DNA from 2 places in the Amycolatopsis keratiniphila genome. Region 1 is predicted to be linked to the other one. Evidence: riboswitches for the same ligand, from Rfam matches in the RefSeq annotation. Region 1 holds a riboswitch; the other holds the start of a gene.
The links. Region 1 has a riboswitch for glycine ahead of gcvP (aminomethyl-transferring glycine dehydrogenase). Riboswitches for the same ligand answer to the same signal wherever they lie in the genome.
Positions count from the first base shown of each region.

Region 1 (5,502 bases):
TCGGCGTGTGCCGCGGGCTGCAGGTGCTCAGCGTCGCGCTGGGCGGCACGCTCGTCCAGCACCTGCCGGAGACGGTGGACAGCGCGGATCACCAGCCCGCGCCGGGGGTCTTCGGCACCACTACGGTGAGGCTTGCCGAGGGCAGCCGCGTCGCGTCGATCCTCGGCGCCGAGACCAAGGTGCCGTGTTACCACCATCAGGCGATCGACAAGCTCGGCGACGGGCTGGTCCCGGTCGGCTGGGCCGCCGACGGGACCATCGAGGCGGCCGAACTGCCCGGCGACGGGTTCGTGCTCGGCGTCCAATGGCATCCCGAACAGAATCCCGACGACATCAGGCTTTTCGAAGCGCTGGTGAAAGCTGCGAAGGAGCGCGAATGACCACGTTCGAGGTGATCAACCCCGCCACCGAGGAGGTGGTGAGGTCGGTCGAGCTGACCTCGGCCGAGGAGACCGACGCGGCGATCGCCCGCGCGCACGCGGCGTTCCCCGCCTGGCGCGCGGTGGCCCCCGGCGACCGGGCACGGCTGCTGCGCCGGTTCGCCGACGCCGTCGACGCCGACATCGAGCACCTCGCCGCGCTGGAGGTCGCCAACGCCGGCCACACGATCGGCAACGCGCGCTGGGAGGCGGGCAACGTCCGCGACGTGCTGACGTACTACTCGGCTTCGCCCGAACGGCTGACCGGCAAGCAGATCCCGGTGCCCGGTGGCGTGAACATGACGTTCCACGAGCCACTGGGCGTGGTCGGGGTGATCGTGCCGTGGAACTTCCCGATGCCCATCGCGGGCTGGGGGTTCGCACCCGCGCTCGCCGCGGGGAACACGGTCGTGCTCAAACCCGCCGAGCTCACCCCGCTCACCGCGATCCGCCTCGGCGAACTCGCCCGCGAGGCGGGGATCCCCGAAGACGTCTTCCAGGTGCTTCCCGGCAAGGGATCCGTGGTGGGGCAGCGTTTCGTGGACCATCCGGCGGTGCGGAAGGTGGTGTTCACCGGCTCCACCGAGGTCGGCAAACGGATCATGGCGGGCTGTGCCGCGCAGGTGAAGCGGGTGACCCTGGAGCTCGGCGGCAAGAACGCGAACATCGTCTTCGCCGACGCCGACCTGGAGAAGGCCGCGGCCACCGCGCCGTACGGCGTGTTCGACAACGCCGGGCAGGACTGCTGCGCGCGGTCACTGATCCTGGTGCAGTCGAGCGTGTACGACAAGTTCATGGAGCTGCTGGAACCCGCGGTGAACGGCGTCGTCGTCGGGGATCCGCGGCTGGAGATCACCGAGATGGGCCCGCTGATCTCGGCGGGACATCACGCGAAGGTGTCGTCCTATGTGGACGATTCCGCGCCGGTCGCCTTCCGTGGCAGCGCGCCCGTCGGCCCCGGGTACTGGTTCGCGCCGGCCGTCGTCACCCCGCCGGACCTGCGGCATCCGCTGGCCTCCGAGGAGATCTTCGGCCCGGTCGTCGCCGTGGTCCCGTTCGACGGCGAGGCGGACGCGGTGACCATGGCCAACCGGACCGAGTACGGGCTGTCCGGCTCGATCTGGACCCGTGACGTCGGCCGCGCCTTCCGCGTCGCGCGCGGTGTCGAGGCCGGGAACCTGTCGGTCAACTCGCATTCGTCCGTCCGGTACTGGACGCCGTTCGGCGGATTCAAGCAGTCCGGGTTGGGCCGGGAGCTCGGCCCGGACGCCGTCGATGCCTTCACCGAGACCAAGAACGTTTTCATCAGCACGGAGGAATAATGGTTCAGCGTTTCGAAGGCCGCGTCGCCGTAATCACCGGTGGCAGCAGCGGGATCGGCCTCGCCACCGCGCGGCGGCTGGCGAGCGAAGGCGCGAAGGTCGTCATCGGCGACATCTCCGCCGAGACCGGGAAAGCCGCGGCCGACGAGGTCGGCGGTCTGTTCGTGCAGGCCGATGTCACCGACGCCGAGCAGGTCGAGGCCCTGTTCCAGACCACTGTGGACACTTTCGGCTCGGTCGACGTCGCGTTCAACAACGCGGGTATCTCGCCGCCGGAGGACGACTCGATCCTCACCACGGGCATCGACGCGTGGGAGAAGGTGCAGAAGGTCAACCTGACGTCGGTGTACCTGTGCTGCAAGGCGGTCTTGCCGCATATGCAGCGGCAGGGGAAGGGCTCGATCATCAACACGGCGTCGTTCGTCGCGGTGATGGGCGCGGCGACATCGCAGATTTCCTACACCGCGTCCAAGGGCGGCGTGCTGGCGATGAGCCGGGAACTGGGCGTGCAGTTCGCGCGGGAGAACATCCGGGTGAACGCGCTGTGCCCGGGTCCGGTGAACACGCCGCTGCTCAAGGAGCTGTTCGCGAAGGACCCCGAGCGGGCCGCGCGGCGGCTGGTGCACGTGCCGGTCGGGCGGTTCGCGGAGCCGGAGGAGATCGCCGCCGCGGTCGCGTTCCTGGCGAGCGACGACGCCTCGTTCATCACCGCTTCGCAGTTCCTTGTGGACGGCGGCATCTCGGGCGCCTACGTCACCCCGCTCTGACCCCGGCCCGCGTTTAGTCCTCTGAATGCGGTGAAGTACATGAAGGCCTCCTTCCTTGCGCCTAGGTACAGGAAGGGGGCCTTCATGTACTCGGGCCGGCCGTCGCGCTCGGTACTGGGGGCCGAAGGACGCTTTCCCCTCGTCTCATGCGGTGAAGGGCCCTTTCACCCCGGGCCGGGCTGACCGTCACTCGTCCCGGTGGCTGGGATGGCGGCCCGCTGACCTGCGCTGTAGTCCTGAACGCGAAGCCAGCATCCAGGACCACCCAGGAGGCCAGAGCATGACCCGGCAGATGAGCACCGCCATGCGTGACTGCATCGACCTGTGCAACGAGTGTCACGTCCGCTGCGAGGAGATGATGACGCGCTGCATGGAGATGGGCGGCGCGAAGCTCGGGATGATGATGGTGACCTGCGCGGACATGTCCCGCATGTGCGCCGACATGATGATGCGCTGCTCCGCGATGATCGCCGACCTCGAAATGATGCGCATGTGCGCGAAGATGTGCGGCCTCGCCTCCCAGATGATGCGCATGTGCGCCGACGAGTGCGCCAAGACCGGCGACGCCGAGCTCGCCGACGCGGCCGACATGATGAGGCGCTGCGCCGAGCTCTGCGGCACGATCACCGCCGAGATGATGATGGAGAACGCGTAACTCGCGTGATCAGGGCCGTCACTCGCGTGATTGAAGGCGTAACTCACGAGTGACGGCTCCGAACACGCAAGTGACGTCGTCGGCGGTGAGTAGACGCGCGCTGAACAGGCCAGGTACGGTGTGCGCACAACTACAGACAGGGCCGTCGAGCTGGAGCGGGAGAGCCCCCACGAACGTGGTGGGGCACCGAAGGAGCAAACTCCCCGGAATCTCTCAGGTACCCACTACCGCTTCACGCGAGGCCACTCTGGAAAGCAGGCGCGCAAGTGCGCCTCACCCAAGGTGAAAGCCACCCTCATCGGTGGTGAAACTCTCAGGTGCCATGACAGAGGGGGAGTTCCCAGCGCACCGGTCTATCCGGCGCCTGACCCAAGGAGCTCCCTTGACCAGTACGTCCTTCGACGACCGGCACATCGGCCCCTCGGAGTCCGAGCAGGCCAAGATGCTCGCCGAGGTCGGCTACGGCAGTCTCGATGCCCTGGTGCAGGCCGCGGTGCCGTCCGCGATCCGGGTCACCCGCGACCTCGAACTTCCCCCCGCCGCGTCCGAAGAGGACGCCATCGCCGAGCTTCGCGCGCTCGCCGCGCTCAACAAGCCGATGACGCAGATGATCGGCCTCGGCTTCCACGACACGGTCACCCCGGCGGTCATCCGCCGCAACGTGCTGGAGAACCCGGCCTGGTACACGGCGTACACGCCCTACCAGCCGGAGATCTCGCAGGGCCGTCTCGAAGCCCTCCTCAACTTCCAGACCATGGTCTCCGAGCTGGCCGGTCTCGCCACCGCGAACGCCTCCCTGCTCGACGAGTCCACCGCCGTCGCCGAGGCCGTCATGCTGATGCGACGCGCGTCGAAGGCGAAGTCGAACAAGGTCGTCCTCGACGCCGAGTGCCTGCCGCAGACCATCGCCGTCGTCCGCACCCGCGCCGAGGCCATGGGCGTCGAGGTCGAGGTCCGCGACCTGCTCACCGGCCTGCCGGAGGAGTTCTTCGGCGTCGTCGTCCAGTACCCGGGCGCTTCCGGCGTGCTGCGCGGCGCGGGCTTCTACTCCGCCATCTCCGAGACCGCGAAGGCCGCCGGCGCGCTGTACACCGTCGCCGCCGACCTGCTCGCCCTCACGCTGATCACCGCGCCGGGTGAGTTCGGCGCCGACATCGCCGCCGGTTCCACCCAGCGCTTCGGCGTCCCGCTCGGCTACGGCGGCCCGCACGCCGGGTTCATGGCCGTCCGCGCCGGGCTCGAGCGCTCGCTCCCGGGCCGCCTGGTCGGGGTCTCGGTCGACGCCGACGGCAACCCCGCGTACCGCCTCGCCCTGCAGACCCGCGAGCAGCACATCCGCCGCGAGAAGGCCACCTCCAACATCTGTACCGCGCAGGTCCTGCCTGCCGTGCTCGCCGCGATGTACGCGGTCTACCACGGTCCGGACGGCCTCAAGCGCATCGCGACCCGCGTCCACGAGCTCGCCGCCGGGCTGGCCGGGGCGCTGCGCGAGGGTGGCGTCGAGGTCGTCCACGAGGGCTTCTTCGACACGGTCCTCGCCCGGATGCCCGGACAGGCCGAAGCGGTCGTCGCGGTCGCGCGCGAGAACGGGATCAACCTCGGCCCGGTCGACGCCGACCACGTCCGCATCGCGGTCGACGAGGTCACCACGCCCGCGATCATCGCCAAGGTGCTCAACGCGTTCGGGATCGAAAACCAGGCCGGAAGCGCCCAGGCGCTGCCCTCCGGCCTCGGCCGCGAGAGCGAGTACCTGACCCACGAGGTCTTCCACTCGCACCGCTCCGAGACCGCGATGCTGCGCTACCTGCGCGGACTGTCCGATCTGGACTACGCGCTCGACCGCGGCATGATCCCGCTCGGCTCCTGCACGATGAAGCTCAACGCCACCACCGAGATGGAGCCGATCAGCTGGCGCGAGTTCGCGGGGATCCACCCGTTCGCCCCCGCCGACCAGGCCGAGGGCTACCACACGCTGGTCGAGCAGCTGTCGAGCTGGCTGGCCGAGGTCACCGGCTACGACAAGGTGTCGCTGCAGCCGAACGCGGGCAGCCAGGGCGAGCTCGCCGGCCTCCTCGCGATCCGGGCGTACCACCACGCCAACGGCCAGACCGAGCGCGAGGTCTGCCTGATCCCGTCGTCCGCGCACGGCACGAACGCCGCCTCCGCGGTGATGGCCGGGATGCGCGTCGTCGTGGTCAAGTGCACCGACGAGGGCAACGTCGACCTCGAAGACCTGCGGGCCAAGGTCGAGGCCAACCGCGACACGCTGTCCGCGATCATGGTCACGTACCCGTCCACGCACGGCGTGTACGAGAACGGCATCGACGAGCTGGCCAAGA
Region 1 covers NC_021252.1:6,833,903-6,839,404, reverse strand. Annotated here, with positions in the region: gene AORI_RS71355 (gamma-glutamyl-gamma-aminobutyrate hydrolase family protein) at 1-380, shown strand, start outside; gene AORI_RS71350 (aldehyde dehydrogenase family protein) at 377-1,741, shown strand; gene AORI_RS71345 (3-oxoacyl-ACP reductase) at 1,741-2,508, shown strand; gene AORI_RS71340 (four-helix bundle copper-binding protein) at 2,789-3,163, shown strand; glycine riboswitch at 3,310-3,403, shown strand; gene gcvP (aminomethyl-transferring glycine dehydrogenase) at 3,546-5,502, shown strand, end outside.

Region 2 (5,502 bases), 2.7 Mb from region 1:
CCGGCAGTTCGCTCCGGCGGACGTGGAGCGGTTGCGGTTCGTCCTGTCCGCCCAGCGGGATCACTACCTGCCGCTGAAGGTCATCAAGGAACAGCTGGACGCGGCGGATCGGGGTGCCGCGCCGGAAGCGGCGATGCCGAGGCTGCCGCGGAAACTCGTTTCGCTCGAAGCCCCCGGGGAGAACGGCGGACTGCCGTCCCCCGGGGACTTCGAGACCGATCGCGAGATCAGGCTGACCGAGGAAGATCTGCTCCGCCAGGCCGGCATCGACGCCGCCACCCTGGCTGAGCTGCGGCAATACGGTCTGGTGCGCCCAGGTGCGGCGGGGTTCTTCGACCCCGACGCGGTCCTCGTGGCCAAGACCGTGAAGGCGATGACCGAATTCGGTATCGAGCCGAGACATCTGCGTGCCTTCCGGGCGGCGGCCGACCGCGAGGTCGGCCTGCTGGAGCAGATCGTGACCCCGGTGTATCGGCATCGTGACGAGGACGCCAAAGCGAGGGGCGACGAGGTCGTCCGGGAGCTCGCGGCCTTGACCGTGGCGTTGCACACGCTCTTGGTGAAGGCCGGAATACGGGCTGTCACGGGCGGTTGAACGGTTCCAGGGGACCGGGAGCCGTTGTGAGGCCACTTGTCAATGCCTGAATGTTCGGCACCCTATGCCGTACCGTGAGAGTCGGGTTTGCCACGGGCGAACCGAGAATGTCGGAGACAGCGAGCACAGCGCTCGGAAGACGGGTAGCGTCGGGACTACCGTCGCTTGGTCGTCGAGACAAGCGTTGCGGCCCGTGCGCACGAGAGGGAGGCGAAGCCCGATGAGCGAGATGCGCGTCGTCGGCGTGCGGGTGGAGCTACCCGCGAATCAGCCGATCTTGTTGCTGCGGGAAACCGAAGGCGAGCGTTACCTGCCGATCTGGATCGGCTCGGTGGAGGCCACCGCCATCGCGTTGGAGCAGCAGGGAGTCCGCCCGGCCCGTCCGCTGACCCATGACCTGCTCAAGGAGGTCATCGGCGCGCTGGGCCGTGAGCTGGAACAGGTCGTGATCACCGACCTGAAGGAAGGCACGTTCTTCGCGGAACTGGTCTTCGACGGGGACATCCGGGTTTCGGCGCGGCCGAGCGATTCGGTGGCGCTGGCGCTGCGGGTGGGGGTGCCCATCCACGCCGTCGACGCGGTGCTGGAGGAAGCGGGCCTCATCATCCCCGACGAGCAGGAGGACGAGGTCGAGAAGTTCCGCGAGTTCCTCGACTCGGTCTCACCGGAGGACTTCCGCGGCGCGGACACCTGATCCCGGGAACTTGACCGAAGGGGCGGCGCCTGCCGGTGCCGCCCCTTCTTTCGTACGCGTTTAGTCCTCTGAATGCGGATCAGGCCGCGGTCGCCTTGAGGAACAGGTCGGCCAGCTCGCGGCCGTACCGCTCCAGGTCCAGCTTCGGATCCGCCGCGAACTTCGCCGCGACGCCGTCGATGGCCTGCGCGATCGACAACGCCATCACGTCCGCCGCGAAGTCGCCGAAAGCGCCTTCCTGCTGGCCCTGGCGCAGCTGACGTTCGAGCCGCCCGGTCCGGAACTCCTCGACGAGCGGCGCCGACATGAACCAGCCCTCGGCGTCCGAGCCGCTGGACGCCATCTCGACCATGACCCGCACCAGTTCCGGGTACGAGCCGAGGAAGGCGATTTCCGCCTCGATGTAGCCGCGCAGCAGCCCGGCACGGTCGGTCGTGCCCTCGATGCGCTCTTCGAGGAACTTGTCCTTCATCCCGGTGGCGGTGGTGACCACGGCCTGCATCAGGCCGGCCTTGTTGGTGAAGTGGTAGGAGATGATCCGGGTGCTGGACAGCCCGGCCCGCTCCTTGATCTTCGCGAACGACGTCTTGTGGTAGCCGAAGTCGGCGATCGTCGCGATCGCGGCCCCGACGATCTGGGCCCGCCGGGCCGCCTCGGTGACCGACAGCCCCAGCTCCGCCTGGACCTCTTGCAGGGCACTCTGGGTGGAGGGATTTACTTGCATGAGTAAAAATTAACACGGCCGAGTAAATCCGGCAAGCATGCGGCCGAACGGGGGACTGTCCTCGACAAGCCTCAAGAAGAGCTTGAGGCCGACCGCGCGTCGCGTTGACCGGTTTGCCGGACGCGCTTACCGTCAATGAAGGTGAATCGCCAAGGTGTGATTCGGATGTCTGGGGCATTCGTCTTGACGAGGAACTCCGGTGCGGACTCCCGTGGGTCCGCGCGGCTTTGTTCGCCGGCCGCCAGGTCGGGCGAGGGGAGGCATGGCGTGGTCGAGGCTGGTAGCCCTCAAGAGCCGCTCGTTCCGGTCGCTGACGGCGAGCAGGGCGAGCTGTTCCCCGACTCTTCCCTTCCGGACGAACTCGTCGGCTACCGCGGTCCCGCCGCCTGCCAGATCGCCGGGATCACGTACCGGCAGCTCGACTACTGGGCCCGCACGAAGCTGGTCGCGCCGAGTATCCGCACGGCGCACGGTTCCGGCTCGCAGCGGCTCTACTCGTTCAAGGACATCCTCGTCCTGAAGGTGGTCAAGCGGCTGCTGGACACCGGCGTCTCCCTGCAGAACATCCGCGTCGCCGTCGACCACCTGCGCCTGCGTGGCGTCCGCGACCTCGCCAAGGTCACCCTGTTCTCGGACGGCACCACCGTCTACGAGTGCACCTCGCCCGAAGAGATCGTCGATTTACTCCAGGGCGGGCAGGGCGTCTTCGGGATCGCGGTCAGCGGCGCGATGCAGGAGATCAGCGGCACCATCCACGAGTTCCCGGCCGAGCGGGCCGACGGCGGCGTGATCGAAACGGTCACGCCGGACGAGCTCACGCAGCGCCGTAACGCGCGACGCACCGGCTGATCATGAGGCCGCGGGAGCGGCAGGGTAGGCTCACTTCCGCGGTCGACGAATCCGCGCGGGAGAGACCGAGTCGATAACCGTTGAGCTCGGCGCCGAAGGAGCAAGTCCTCCCCGGAACCTCTCAGGCACCCTGGACCGCGCGGAAGAGACGCCTCTGGAAAGTGGTTCGCCAGGTCACAGCCTGGCGGCCCCGCCGACGGTGCAAGCCCGGCTCAACACTCGGGCGAAACTCTCAGGCGCCCCCTCGGGGGTACGGACAGAGTGGGGAGGGCCAGGACAATCCGTCCCGGCCCCACCCCCGCGTCTTGGGAGGTCCCCGATGGAGCCCGTGTCACTGGCCGCTCTCGAATCCGGAACCCCCTTCGCGGACCGGCACATCGGCCCCGATGCCGAAGAGCTCGCGCGCATCCTCGACGTCGTCGGCGTCGCCTCCCTCGAAGAGCTCGCCGAGCGGGCCGTCCCCGCGTCGCTGCGGGAGTCCGCGACCCCGCCCGACCTGCCGCCGCCCGCCACCGAGACCGGGGCGCTCGCCGAACTCCGCACGCTGGCCGCGCGCAACCGGCCGATGGTCCAGATGATCGGCCTCGGTTACCACGACACCGTGACCCCGCCGGTGATCCGCCGCAACGTGCTGGAGAGTCCGGCCTGGTACACCGCGTACACGCCGTATCAGCCGGAGATCTCGCAAGGGCGCCTCGAAGCGCTGCTCAACTTCCAGACCATGGTCGCCGACCTGACCGGCCTGCCGATCGCCAACGCGTCCATGCTGGACGAGGCGACCGCCGCGGCCGAGGCGATGACGCTGGTCCGCCGGGCGGGCAAGGCGAAGTCGAACCGGTTCGTGGTCGACGAGGACACCCTTCCGCAGACGATCGAGGTGCTGCGCACCCGCGCCGAACCGCTCGGCATCGACCTGGTGACCGCGGACCTGTCCCAGGGCATCACCGGACTCGGGCTCGGCGGCGACTTCTTCGGCGTGCTGCTGTCGTATCCGGGCGCTTCGGGGGTCGTCCGCGAATGGGAGCACACCATCGCCGAGGTCAAGGCGCTGGGCGCGGCCGTGGTGATGGCCGCGGATCCGCTCGCACTGACCCTGCTGCGGCCTCCCGGTGAACTCGGCGCCGACGTCGCGATCGGATCGACGCAGCGCTTCGGCGTCCCGATGGGCTTCGGCGGCCCGCACGCGGCGTACCTCGCCGTCCGGCAGGGGCTCGAACGGCAGCTGCCCGGACGGCTGGTCGGGGTTTCGAAGGACGCCGATGGCGCGCCCGCGTACCGGCTCGCGCTGCAGACCCGCGAACAGCACATCCGCCGCGAGAAGGCGACGAGCAACATCTGCACCGCGCAGGTGCTCCTGGCGGTCATCGCGTCGATGTACGCGGTGTACCACGGCCCGGAAGGGCTGCGCGCCATCGCGAACCGCGCGCACCGGATGGCCACGGTGCTCGCGGCGGGCCTCGCCGAAAGCGGTGTCGACGTCGTGCACTGCGAATTCTTCGACACCGTCACGGTTTCCGTCCCGGGCCGCGCGGCGGGGATCGTCGGTACGGCACGGGAACTCGGGGTCAACCTGCGGCTCGTGGACTCCGACCACGTCGCCGTCGCCTGCGACGAGACGACCACCCGTGAGCATCTTTCCCTGGTGTGGAAGGCGTTCGGGGTCGCGGTGTCCGATGTGGACTCGCTTGACGCGGACACCGCGGACGGCTTCCCGCCGGATCTGCGCCGCACCAGCGACTACCTGACCCATCCGGTCTTCCACGCGCACCGCTCGGAGACGGCGCTGCTCCGGTACCTGAGGGCGTTGTCCGACAAGGACGTCGCGCTCGACCGGAGCATGATCCCGCTGGGCTCCTGCACGATGAAGCTCAACGCCACGGCCGAGATGGAGCCGATCACGTGGCCCGAGTTCGCCGGGCTGCATCCGTTCGCGCCCGCCGAGGACGCGGCCGGTCTGCTCACCGTCGTGAAGGATCTGGAGCGGTGGCTCGCCGGGATCACCGGCTACGACGCGGTCTCCCTGCAGCCGAACGCCGGAAGCCAGGGCGAGTTCGCCGGTCTCCTGGCGATTCGCGCGTACCACCGCGAACGCGGGAACGCCGCCCGTGACGTCTGCCTGATCCCGTCCAGCGCGCACGGGACGAACGCGGCCAGCGCGGTCATGGCCGGGATGCGCGTGGTCGTCGTGAAATGCGACGACGAGGGCAATATCGACCTCGGGCACCTCAAGTCCACTGTGGACGAGCACGCGGACGACCTCGCCGCGATCATGATCACCTACCCCTCCACGCACGGCGTGTACGAGGACACCGTCCGCGAAGTCTGCGCGCTGGTGCACGACGCGGGCGGCCAGGTGTACGTCGACGGCGCGAACCTGAACGCCCTGATCGGGGTGGCGCAGTACGGGAAGTTCGGCGCGGACGTCTCCCATCTGAACCTGCACAAGACCTTCTGTATCCCGCACGGTGGCGGCGGACCGGGCATCGGCCCGATCGGGGTCCGCGCGCATCTGGCGCCGTACTTGCCGAACCATCCGCTGCAGCCGGACGCGGGCCCGGCCACCGGGGTGGGGCCGATCAGCGCCGCGCCGTGGGGGAGCGCGTCGATCCTCCCGATCTCCTGGGCCTACGTCCGGATGAT
Region 2 covers NC_021252.1:4,100,756-4,106,257, forward strand. Annotated here, with positions in the region: gene ftsR (transcriptional regulator FtsR) at 1-595, shown strand, start outside; gene AORI_RS59625 (bifunctional nuclease family protein) at 816-1,289, shown strand; gene AORI_RS59630 (TetR/AcrR family transcriptional regulator) at 1,369-2,013, opposite strand; gene AORI_RS59635 (MerR family transcriptional regulator) at 2,281-2,862, shown strand; glycine riboswitch at 2,909-3,010, shown strand; gene gcvP (aminomethyl-transferring glycine dehydrogenase) at 3,182-5,502, shown strand, end outside.
Region 2: another riboswitch for glycine. It lies ahead of gcvP (aminomethyl-transferring glycine dehydrogenase); the one in region 1 lies ahead of gcvP (aminomethyl-transferring glycine dehydrogenase).